2 regions of the Cellulomonas hominis genome follow, and region 2 is predicted to be linked to the other one. Evidence: predicted binding sites of a transcription regulator. Region 2 holds the regulator's gene; the other holds the start of a gene.
What was found. Region 2 encodes LexA, which represses DNA repair genes until DNA is damaged. Its sites were predicted from a motif close to TCGAACANNTGTTCGA; they were not measured.
Positions count from the first base shown of each region.

Region 1: ruvA (Holliday junction branch migration protein RuvA) is a predicted target of LexA. The motif match lies at 3,536-3,551, and genes of this name have one in related genera.

Region 1 covers NZ_JACHDN010000001.1:3,938,060-3,943,818, reverse strand. Annotated here, with positions in the region: gene secD (protein translocase subunit SecD) at 1-1,236, opposite strand, end outside; gene yajC (preprotein translocase subunit YajC) at 1,336-1,752, opposite strand; gene ruvB (Holliday junction branch migration DNA helicase RuvB) at 1,857-2,882, opposite strand; gene ruvA (Holliday junction branch migration protein RuvA) at 2,875-3,495, opposite strand; gene ruvC (crossover junction endodeoxyribonuclease RuvC) at 3,635-4,204, opposite strand; gene HNR08_RS18580 (YebC/PmpR family DNA-binding transcriptional regulator) at 4,424-5,179, opposite strand; gene pdxT (pyridoxal 5'-phosphate synthase glutaminase subunit PdxT) at 5,267-5,759, opposite strand, start outside.
Region 2 covers NZ_JACHDN010000001.1:3,355,749-3,361,507, forward strand. Annotated here, with positions in the region: gene HNR08_RS15675 (hypothetical protein) at 1-6, opposite strand, end outside; gene HNR08_RS15680 (LysR family transcriptional regulator) at 75-1,064, opposite strand; gene HNR08_RS15685 (aminotransferase class V-fold PLP-dependent enzyme) at 1,147-2,202, shown strand; gene lexA (transcriptional repressor LexA) at 2,234-2,977, opposite strand; gene HNR08_RS15695 (LysM peptidoglycan-binding domain-containing protein) at 3,275-3,676, shown strand; gene HNR08_RS15700 (DUF6544 family protein) at 3,984-5,192, opposite strand; gene HNR08_RS15705 (MarR family winged helix-turn-helix transcriptional regulator) at 5,189-5,650, opposite strand.

The sequences.
Region 1 (5,759 bases), 580 kb from region 2:
GTACCCCTGCGTCCAGGACAGCAGCGTGATCGTCCCGTAGGTCAGCACCGCGGCGATGATGAGCGAGGCCACGGTGACCAGCCCGAGCGCGCGGTACTGGAACAGCGAGTAGACGACGACCAGCAGCAGGCCGATGAGGCCCGCGATGAGGCCCTTCTCGAGCTGCTCGGAGCCGAGCGTCGCGGAGATCTGCTCCTCGCTCTGCACCGTGAAGCTCAGCGGCAGCGCGCCGAACTTCAGCTGGTTCGCCAGGGCGGTCGCGGAGTCGCGCGTGAAGGAGCCGGAGATCTCGGCCTTGCCGTCCGAGATGATCACGCCCGGGTTGAGCCCCGGCGCGGAGATGACGAGGCCGTCCAGCACGATGCCGAACTGGTTCTGCGGCGACGTCAGGCCCTGCAGCCGCTCGGTGACGGCGGCGAAGGTCTTCGTGCCCTCGCTGTCGAACTCGAGGTTGACGACCCAGGTGTTCGTGACGGTGCCCTGCGAGTTGACCTGCAGGCCGGACGAGGCGTTCGCGATGTGCGAACCCTCGATCTCGACCGGGCCGAGCACGTACTTGACGGTGCCGGCGGGGTCGCAGGTGACCAGGGCCTCGTCCGGGTCACCGGACTCGCCGCCGGTGAGGTTCTCCGGCTTGGTGCAGTCGAGCTCGTCGAAGCGCGCCTGCACGGCCGGGGTGATGTAGTACTCGGCGTCGCTGGCGGAGTCCGGGGCGGCCTTCGTCGGCTCGTCCGAGGGCTCCTCGGCGGGGTCGGTCGCGGCGTCCGTGGCGGCGTCCGTCGGGGCCGCCGTGGCGCCGTCGGTGGCCGCGTCCGTCGTCGTGTCCGTCGCGGCGGGCTCCGGGCCCGAGTACGTCAGGACCGGCCGGAACTCCATCTGCGCGGAGGTCCGGACCAGGTCGAGCGTCTCCTCGCTCGGGCGGCCGGGCAGCGCGACGACGATGTTCGACCCGCCCTGGCTCGTGATCTCCGCCTCGGCGACGCCCGACGAGTCGACGCGCTGCCGGATGACCTCGATGGCCTGGTTGATGGTCTCCTGCGTGACGCTCGACTGGTCCTCGGTGACCGGGGCGAGGATGAGCTGCGTGCCGCCCTCCAGGTCGAGCGCCAGCTTCGGCGTCCAGCTCGCGTCCGACCACTTCGTGCCCGCGAGCACCGTCCCGAAGACGGCGACGACCAGGACGGCCAGCGTGAGGAGAATGCGCGCCGGGTGCCGGCGACGGGTGGGTGGGGCCAACGGATCTTCTTCTCTCGTGCGCGTACCGCCCGCGCGGTGCGGGCGGTACGGGTGGTGGGCGCCCCGCCCCCCGGACGTGCCGGGAGGCGGGCCCGTCGACTACTGCTGCGGCTTCTTCTTGCTGTCGGGACCCTCGTCGTCGCGCGGCGGCTGCAGCGAGGACAGGTCGTCCGGGACCTCGATGAGGCCCGGCGGGACCGCGCCAGGCTCGTCGCGCCACTCGGCGTCGTCGGTGGCCTCGTCCTCGTCGGCCTCCTCGACCGGCGGCTCGACCAGGCGGGCGATCGCGGCCTTGATCCAGCGCGACTGGTTGCCCGGCGTCGACTCGAGCGTGACCTCGTCACCGTCGACCGAGACGACCGTCCCGTACATGCCGGAGCCCGTCATCACCTGCTGGCCGGGCTCGAGGCTGTCGCGGAAGCTCAGCTGCTCGCGCTGGGCCTTGCGCTGCCGGCTCGACAGCAGCCACATCGCCCCGATGCCGATGACGAGGATGATGAGGAAGGAATAGTCCACGAACAACAGCTCCTGATCGCACGGGTCGTCGGCCGCAGTCTAGGCGCCACGGCTCCGGGCTCCTAACGAACGGACCTGTGGGTCGGTTCCCGCACCCGGTCGGCTCAGCCGAACAGCGTGCCCGTGGGCACCGGTGGGGTCAGGCCGAGGTGCGCCCAGGCCTCCGGGGTGGCCACCCGGCCGCGCGGCGTCCGGCCGATCAGCCCCTCGCGGACCAGGAACGGCTCGGCGACGGTCTCCACGGTCTCCGGCTCCTCGCCCACCGCGACGGCCAGCGTCGTGAGCCCGACCGGCCCGCCCCCGAACCGGCTGCACAGCGCGGTCAGCACGGCGCGGTCGAGGCGGTCCAGCCCGCGCCGGTCGACCTCGTAGACCTCGAGCGCCGCCCGCGCCGCGGCCAGCGACAGCGTGCCGTCGCCGCGCACCTGCGCCCAGTCGCGCACCCGCCGCAGCAGCCGGTTCGCGATGCGGGGGGTGCCGCGGGACCGGGACGCGATCTCGGCCGCCGCCTCCGGGGCGAGCGGCACGCCGAGCAGCCCGGCGGAGCGCAGCAGCACCCGCTCGAGCTCGTCGTCGGCGTAGAAGTCGAGGTGCCCGGTGAACCCGAACCGGTCGCGGAGCGGCGCCGGCAGCAGGCCGGCGCGGGTGGTGGCGCCGACCACCGTGAACGGCGGCAGGGCGAGCGGGATCGCGCTGGCGCCCGCGCCCTTGCCGACCACGACGTCGACCCGGAAGTCCTCCATCGCGACGTACAGCAGCTCCTCCGCCGGGCGGGCCAGGCGGTGGATCTCGTCGAGGAACAGCACCTCGCCCTCCTCCAGGGAGGACAGGATCGCCGCCAGGTCGCCGGCGTGCTGGATCGCGGGTCCGCTGGTCACGCGCAGGGACGTGCCGAGCTCCGCCGCGATGATCATGGCGAGCGTCGTCTTGCCGAGCCCGGGCGGGCCGGACAGCAGCACGTGGTCCGGGGCCCGGCCGCGGCCGATCGCCGCCTGCAGCACCAGGGACAGCTGCTCGCGGACGACCTTCTGGCCGACGAACTCGTCGAGGTGCCGCGGGCGCAGCGCCGCCTCGGCGGCCCGCTCCAGCTCGTCGGCCTCCGGGCGGACGACCGACGGGTCCTCAGCCACGCCCGCCGCCCAGCGTCCGCAGCGCGGCGCGCAGCACGCCCGCCACCTCGGCCTCGCCGACCGGCTCCTCGCTGCCGTCCAGCACGGTCGCGACGGCGTCCTGCGCCGCCTTCTGGTTCCAGCCCAGCCCGACGAGCGCGTCCACGACCTGGTCGCGCCGGTCCGCCGGAGCGGCGGCCGCGGCCGATCCGCCCGGGACACCCACGGGCGCCGGGGCGCCGAGCCGGTCCGCGAGCTCCAGCACGATGCGCTGCGCCCCCTTGTGCCCGATGCCGGGCACGCGCTTGAGCGCCGCGAGGTCCTCCCCCGCGACCGCCCGGCGCAGGCCGTCCGGCGTGTGCACCGCGAGCATCGCCAGCGCGAGCCGCGGCCCGACGCCGCTGACGGTCTGCAGCACCTCGAACACCTCGCGCTCGTCGTCCTCGGCGAAGCCGAACAGCGTGAGAGCGTCCTCCCGGACCACCAGCGAGGTGAACAGCGTCGCGGCCTGGCCGACCCGCAGCCCTGCGAGCGTCGCCGGGGTCGCCTGCACCAGCAGGCCCACGCCCCCGACCTCCAGCACCGCGGCGTCCAGCCGCACGGCCCGCACCGTCCCGTGCACCGAGGCGATCACACCGGCTCCTTCCCGTCGTCGCGTGCAGTCTGCCACGGATGCGAACACGTGTACGAACGACACACCCCCGCGCAGTGGACGGCTCGAGCGGACACGCCGACGGCGTGCCGGTCCGGACCTCCCACCTCTGCGCCGGGCGTCAGGCGCGCACGCGCCGGCTGGCCTGCTCCGCCGCGGCCCACGCCCGCTGCGCGGCGGTCATCGACCCCGGCGCGCGCTGCGGCGCCCCGATCGCGCCGGCCGGGCGCCACAGGTGGCAGATCGCCAGGGCGAGCGCGTCCGCGGCGTCCGCGGGCCGGGGCAGCTCGTCGAGGGACAGCAGCCGCTGCACCATCGACTGCACCTGGGGCTTGTCCGCCCGCCCGTTGCCGGTGACGGCGGCCTTCACCTCGGACGGCGTGTGCATCGCCACGGGGATCCGCCGGCGCGCGGCGGCGAGCATCGCGATCCCCGCGACCTGCGCCGTGCCCATGACCGTCCGCACGTTGTGCTGCGCGAACACCCGCTCGACGGCGACGGTGTCCGGGGCGTGCTCGTCGAGCCAGTCCTCGATCTGCGCCGCGACGGCGAGCAGCCGCTGGTCGACGTCCAGGTCCGGGGTCGTGGTGGCGACCCCGACCGCGACCATCCGCACCTTCCGCCCGGGGAGGCCGTCGACCACCCCGAGCCCGCAGCGGGTCAGCCCCGGGTCCACACCAAGCACGCGCACCGCCCGAGTCTCCCAGCCCGCACCCGCCCCGCGCGGGAGCCGCGCCGCGCAGGGCCACAGGCACCCGTCGCCCCGGCGCACGCCGTGAGTGGAGGTTGCTGGCGGGACACGCCGGGCGTGTCGGGCAGAACCCTCCGGTCAGCGGGAGACGGCGGGGTGGACACGCCGACGCCCCGCGCCGGACCGGGGTCCGGGCGGGGCGTCGCGGCGCGCGAGGGGTCAGTCCTCCTCGAGCTCCGCCATGACCTCGTCCGAGGCGTCGAAGTTCGCGTAGACGTTCTGCACGTCGTCCGAGTCCTCGAGCGCGTCGATCAGCCGGAGGATCTTGCGGGCACCCTCAGCGTCCACCTCGATCTGCGTGGCCGGGTAGAACACCACGTCGGCGGAGTCGTACTCGATGCCCGCGTCCTGCAGCGCCGTGCGGACGGGCACCAGGTCGGTGGCCTCGGACAGGACCTCGAACTGGTCGCCCGCGTCGTTGACCTCCTCCGCGCCGGCCTCGAGCACCGCCATCATGACGTCGTCCTCCGTGGTGCCCTCCTTCGGGACCATGACGACGCCCTTGCGGGAGAACAGGTACGCCACCGAGCCGGGGTCGGCCATCTGGCCGCCGCTGCGGGTGAACGCGACGCGCACGTCCGCCGCCGCGCGGTTGCGGTTGTCGGTGAGGCACTCGACGAGGACCGCGATGCCGCCGGGGCCGTAGCCCTCGTAGAGGATCGTCTGGTAGTCCGCGCCGCCGGCCTCGGCACCGGAGCCGCGCTTGACGGCGCGCTCGATGTTGTCGTTCGGGACCGAGGTCTTCTTGGCCTTCTGGATCGCGTCGTAGAGCGTCGGGTTGCCCGCCGGGTCACCGCCGCCGGTGCGCGCGGCGACCTCGATGTTCTTGATGAGCTTGGCGAAGAGCTTGCCGCGCTTCGCGTCGATCACGGCCTTCTTGTGCTTCGTGGTGGCCCACTTGGAGTGACCCGACATCGCTTCCCTCTCGCTTCACCAGACTCGTCCTGCACGCGCATCCCCAGGGCGTCGCGACCCGGCGCCGGGTCGCGCGCCGACGCTCCCCTACCGGGCGTCGCGGACGATCTCGACGAACAGCCGGTGCACCCGCGTGTCGCCCGTCACCTCCGGGTGGAAGGACGTCGCGAGCAGCGGGCCCTGGCGCACCGCGACGATCCTACCGGCGGCGGGCCCGCTCTCCACGCGGGCGAGGGCGGTGGCGGCCGGTCCGATCTCGTCGACCCAGGGCGCGCGGATGAACACGGCGTGCACCGGCTCGTCCGCGCTGGACGGCACGCCCTCGATCCGCAGGTCCGTCTCGAAGGAGTCGACCTGCCGCCCGAAGGCGTTCCGCCGGACCGTGACGTCCAGGCCGCCGAGGGTGCGCTGGCCGTCGATGCCGCCGACGATCCGGTCGGCGAGCAGGATCATCCCGGCGCACGAGCCGTAGGCGGGCATCCCCGCGGCGAGGCGGTCGCGGACCGGCCCGTCCAGCTCGAACGCGCGCAGCAGCTTGTCGATGGTCGTGGACTCGCCGCCGGGGAGCACGAGGGCGTCG
Region 2 (5,759 bases):
CGGCATCGTGGGCCTCCGTCCCTGGGCGCGTGGCGGGCGTCAGCGAGCGTAGGTCGGCGCCCCCGCGGGGCGGGTCACCCGGCCGGGGTGAGCGGCGACGCACCTGCGTGCCGGGTGGCGGTCGGGGTGCGGCGGGGGTACGTGTGCACGTGCGGCTGCGCGACCGACGACGCGGCGACCCGCAGGGCGTCGAGCGCCGCCGCGACCGCCGGGACCCGGGCGGTGCCGGGCTCGGTCACGGCCTCGACGACCCGCGCCGCACCGGGGCGGGCGGGGTGCACGGTGACGCCGGCGTGCGGGAGCGCGGCCAGCGCCAGACCCGGGAGGGTGGCGACCCCGAGGCCGGCGCGCACCAGGCCGAGCACGGCGAGGTAGTCGTCGGTCGCGAAGTCCACCCGCGGGGTGAACCCGGCGCGGGCGCACGTGCCGACGAGCTGCGCCCGGCACTGCGGGCAGCCGGCGATCCACGGTCGGCCCGCGAGGTCGGCGAGGTCCACCGGCGTGCCGGGCTCGCGGCCGTCGGCGGCGGGCAGGACGGCGAGCACCTCGTCCCGGACGAGGGGCACGCGTCGCAGCCGGTCGTCGGCGGGCTCGGCGTCCGCGTCGCGGAACACGAGGGCGACGTCGACGCGGCCCGCGGCGAGCTCGGCCAGCGCCTCCGGCGGCTCGGCCTCGGCGAACGTCGTGCTCAGGCCCGGGTGCGCCTGCCGGAGCGCGGCCAGGGCCCCCGGCAGCAGCGTCGCGGCCGCGGACGGGAACGCGGCGACCCGCACGCGCCCGGCCCGCAGGCTGGCGACCGCCGCGACCTCCTCGAGCGTCGCGGCGAGGGCCGACTCGACGGCGGCGGCGTTCCGGGCGAGCACGAGGCCGGCCTCGGTGAGGCGCACCCCGCGGCCGGCGCGCACCACCACGGGCGTGCCGACGGTGCGCTCGATCACCCGGAGCTGCTGGCTGGCCGCGGGCTGCGTGAGCCCCAGCTCGCGCGCGGCGGCGGTCACGCTCCCCGCCTCGTGCACGGTGCGGACCAGGCGGAGGGCGGCGGCGTCGAGCGTCCGGGCGGGCATGGCGCGAAGCATAATCGCACGGCATGGGTCTGCGCGGAACTGCCCGTTGCGCGCATGTGCCGGGCGGCGGGAGAGTCGGGTGGTGCGCTCCCTCGACGACCTCCGCTCCGACTTCGACCCCGCCCCCGGCTACCTGAACGCGGCGACGGCCGGGGTCCCGCCCCGCCGGACCGTCCGCGCGCTGCGCGCCGACCTGGACCGCTGGGGGAGCGGCGGGCTCGACGTGCCGCGCTACGAGGAGGCGGTCGGCGCCGCGCGCGCCCGGTTCGCCGCGCTGACCGCGGTCGACGTGGACCGCGTCGCCATCGGCTCGCAGGTGTCGGCGATGGCCGCGGTGGTCGCCGCGTCGCTGCCCGACGGTGCCCGGGTGGTGTGCGTCGACGGCGACTTCACGTCCACCGTGTACCCGTTCCTCGCGCAGGCGCCGCGGCTGCGGGTGTGCCACGCGCCCGCCGACCGGCTCGCGGAGGCCGTCGTGCCCGGCGTCGACCTCGTCGCGTACTCCCTCGTGCAGTCCGCCACGGGGCAGGTGCTGGACGACGACGCCGTGGTCGCCGCAGCCCGGGCCGCGGGGGCGTGGACGCTCTGCGACCTCACGCAGGCCGCGGGCTGGCTGCCCGTGGACGCCGGTCGGTACGACGTGGCGGTGACGGCGGCGTACAAGTGGCTGTGCGCGCCGCGGGGCGTCGGGTTCCTCACGGTGCGGCCCGAGGTCCAGGACCGCCTCCGGCCGGTGCAGGCCGGCTGGTACGCCGGTGACGATCCGTGGACGTCCTGCTACGGCCCGGAGATGCACCTCGCGGCGGACGCACGGCGGTTCGACGTGTCGCCCGCGTGGCAGGCATGGCTCGGCGCCGCGGAGTCGCTCGACGCGTTCGCCGCGACCGATCCCGCGGCGGTGCGGGCGCACGCCGTCGGGCTCGCGGACGCGTTCCGCGCCGGGCTCGGGCTGCCGCCCGGCGGGAGCGCGATCGTCAGCCTGCCGGACGCGGACGGGGCGCGGCGGGCGGCGCTGGAGTCCGCCGGGTGCCGGGTCGCGGGCCGGGCGGGGCGGGTGCGGGTGGCGTTCCACGTGTGGAACGACGAGGAGGACGTCGCGCGGGCGCTGGCCGCCCTCGGCGCGCGCGTGGCCGGCTGACCGCCCCCGCGCCCGCGCGCGCCGCGCGGGGTCAGAGCGCCCTGAGCACCGAGACCACGCGGCCGAGCACCTGGGCGTGGTCGCCGTCGATGGGGGAGTACGCCGGGTTCTGCGGGAGCAGCCACACGTGGCCGTCCTGCCGCTTGAGCGTCTTGACCGTGGCCTCGCCGTCGAGCATCGCGGCCACGATCTCCCCGTTCTCCGCGACCGGCTGCCGGCGGACGACCACCCAGTCGCCGTCGCAGATCGCCGCGTCGACCATCGAGTCGCCGACGACCTTGAGCAGGAACAGCTCGCCGGCGCCGACGAGCTGGCGCGGCAGCGGGAAGACGTCCTCGACCAGCTGCTCGGCGAGGATCGGCCCGCCGGCGGCGATCCGGCCGACGACGGGCACGTAGGCCGCCTCGGGGGCGCCCTCGCGGGCGGCGCTGTCCTCGTCCCCGATCCCCGGGACGCCCGGCAGCGGGGCGACGCCGCGCGAGTCGTCGGGCTGGACGACCTCGATCGCTCGCGGGCGGTTCGGGTCGCGGCGCAGGTAGCCCTTGCGCTCGAGCGCGGTCAGCTGGTGCTTGACGCTCGACGGGCTGGTGAGGCCGACCGCGTCGCCGATCTCGCGCATGCTCGGCGGGTAGCCGCGCGACTCGACGGACGCGCGCACGGTCTCGAGGACGAGGCGCTGGCGCGGGGTCAGCCCGTCGCCGTCCGGCTGCAGCTCCACGACGGAGACGTCGTCCCCGCCGGTGCTCGCCGTGGCACCCGTTCCCTCGCCGGCCATGTCCGCTCCCGTCGTCCGCGGCGCCGGTGCGCGTCGCACCCGTCCGCCGTGCCGGTCGCGTCCCCGCTGGTCACGACGCCCGACGGCGGTCCGCTGACGGTCCGCCGGGCGGGCGTGTCAGACCCTCGTGGTGCGCTGTACCCGACGTCCCGAGCGTAGGGCGCGCGGGCAGGTGTTTCAAACACCTGTTCGACCGTGTCTCGACATCGATCGCTCGGTGTGGTTGAGTTCGTACAGACGTTCGAACGAACAGGTGTTCGAGGGGCCGCGCGGCGGTCCAGGAGGGAAGTGGTGGAGATGAGCGCCATCGCAGCGCACCCGCGAGTCGCCCCGTCGATCGGTCCCCGGGGTGCCCGGACCGCTCCCGCTCCCGTGCGGGCGCGCCCCGCTGCTGCGGCCGAGGCCCCGGCGCGGCTGCACCTCACCCGGCGCGGGCGCGTCGTCCTGGTGCTGCTCGCCCTGCTCGTCGTCGCCGCCGGCGTCATGGGTGGGCGCGCGGTCGCCGACGCCCCGCAGCGCGCGACCGAGGTGACCACGCACGCGGTCGTCGCGGGGGAGACGCTCTGGCAGATCGCGTCGGACGTCGCCGTCCCGGGCGAGGACGTGCGGGACGTCGTGGCGCAGCTGCGGGACCTCAACGGGATGGCGGACTCCTCGCTGATCGCCGGTCAGGTGCTGCTGGTCCCGGCGGGCTCCTGACCGACGGATCCCCGCTGGTGACGGCGTCGCGCGGGCCGTGCTGACGCGTCGCAGGATTAACGAAACTGGCGGCTTGCGTAATTGGAGCGGGCGCCTCTAGGGTGGTGCCACCTCGAACGGCTGGCTGGGGGGCTCGCCGCGAGGGACGCGTCGTCGTCGTGACCCACGGGTCCGGCGCGAAGGCGTGCAGCAACCGTCCGCACGAGGCGAGTCGTCCGGACGAGACGGGACGGGGGCGTCCCCACGAGGGTGGCCGCGGAAGCGGCCACCCTCGTCGTCGTTCCGGGCGCCGGCCCGGCCCGGGTCCTCAGGACCCCGGGGCCGCGAGCTCCGCGACGTCCACGAGCGTCATCTCCGCGTAAACGAACGGCTCGCCCTCCTCGGGGTGCCACAGCGCGCTCGCCGCGGACGGCAGCCGGCGGCCGTCGTGCCGCGCGTACCCGTGCACGGGCGTGGACCAGCGCTCGGGGGTGAACGAGCGCCCGTCGCGGGAGGCGCGCAGCCGGTCGTCGGACACGAAGTCGACCAGGTCGCCGGCCTCGTCGAACGCGAGCACCGCCCGCACCGTCTGCCCGCCCTGCCGGTACGTCCCCCGCACGTGCCGCGCGTCGAGCGCCTCCCAGGTGACCGGGGCCCGCACGAGCGCGGACGGGGCCATGAGGCACAGGTCGTTGAACAGCGTGACCGTCTCGCCCCGGTCCATCGACGGCCCCGCCCCGCGCACCACCGGGATCGCGGAGAGCAGGTCCGCGCGCATCGTGGCCGTGCCGTCGGTCAGCACGTGCAGCACGTCGACCGGCAGCCCCGCCGCGGTGGCGTCCAGCAGGAAGTGCCGCGTCGGGCGCGGGCCGGACGTGGACACCTGCTCGCCGGTGAACGTCATCCACCGGTCGCCGGGTCCGCCGCGGATGCGGCCGCGCAGCGTCACCCGGAACGCGGTCATCGGCGGTCGGCCGACGCTGCCGGTCCGGCGCAGGTAGCCGGCCAGCGCGGGCGGGAGCACGGCGAGGTCGTGCTCGGTGATCGGGCTCGGCGGCGCGGACGGGTCGGGCGCTGCCTGGGCGAGGGCCGCGGCGACGCCCCGCCGGTAACGGGTGCGGGCCGAGCGGGAGCCGGTCGCGCACCAGCCGTGCACCACCGCGATCGCCAGGACCAGGTCGGGGACCGTCCCGGCCCACGCCTCGGGCCACTGCGAGACGACCAGCGCCTGGGACGCGACCACGGCGACGGCCCCGAGCCGCCACCATCCCGGCCGGCGCGCCAGCAGGGCGAGCCCCGTGACGACGAGCAGCGCGGCGGTGGCCAGCCAGGCGTACCCGGCGACCGGCCCGACCGTGAACCGGGTGCCCTCGGCCCCGGCGAGGCCCGGGCCACCGGGGGCGGCGACGTACCCGAGCACGTGCAGCGCGCCGTGCAGCAGGATCAGGACGCCCACCAGCGCACGCGCGGTGCCGCGCAGCGTCGGCCGGTGCGCCGGGTGCCCGGGGCGCGCGGGGCGCGGGCGCGGGTGCGTCACGACCGGACCTCCGCGTCGGACAGCCCCGCCAGGCAGCGGCCCACGAGGTGACCCAGGCGGTCGAGGTCGGCGTCGTCGAGGCCCGCGAACACCCGCCCGACGAACGCCTGCTGCTCCGCGACGGCGGCGGGGGAGTCGAACAGCTCCGCGACCCGCGGCGTCGCGCGGATCCGGGTGGCGCGGCGGTCCCCGGGGTCCGGCACGAGCTCGACGAGCCCGCGCCGTGCCAGCTGCAGCGCGATCTGCTTGACGTTCTGCCGGGAGGTCCCGTAGACCTCCGCGGCCCGGGTGAGCGTGGGTTCGTCGCCGGGGAGCGCGCGCACCAGCACGGCCAGCAGGAGCCACTGCCGGCTCGTGACCCCGTAGCCGGCCAGCGCCTCGTCGGTGTGCCGGGTCAGGTGCTGGCCGAGGACGAACAGGGTCCCGAACAGCTCCGCCTCGGCCTCGGTCCGCGTCATGTACGTAAGGTATTACGCAGCTGAGCAGGCCGGCCGGGACCGAGGTCCCCGTGCACGGACGCCCGGCACCGCGGACCGTGTTGCACCGGCCGCGGCGGGGGTCCTACCG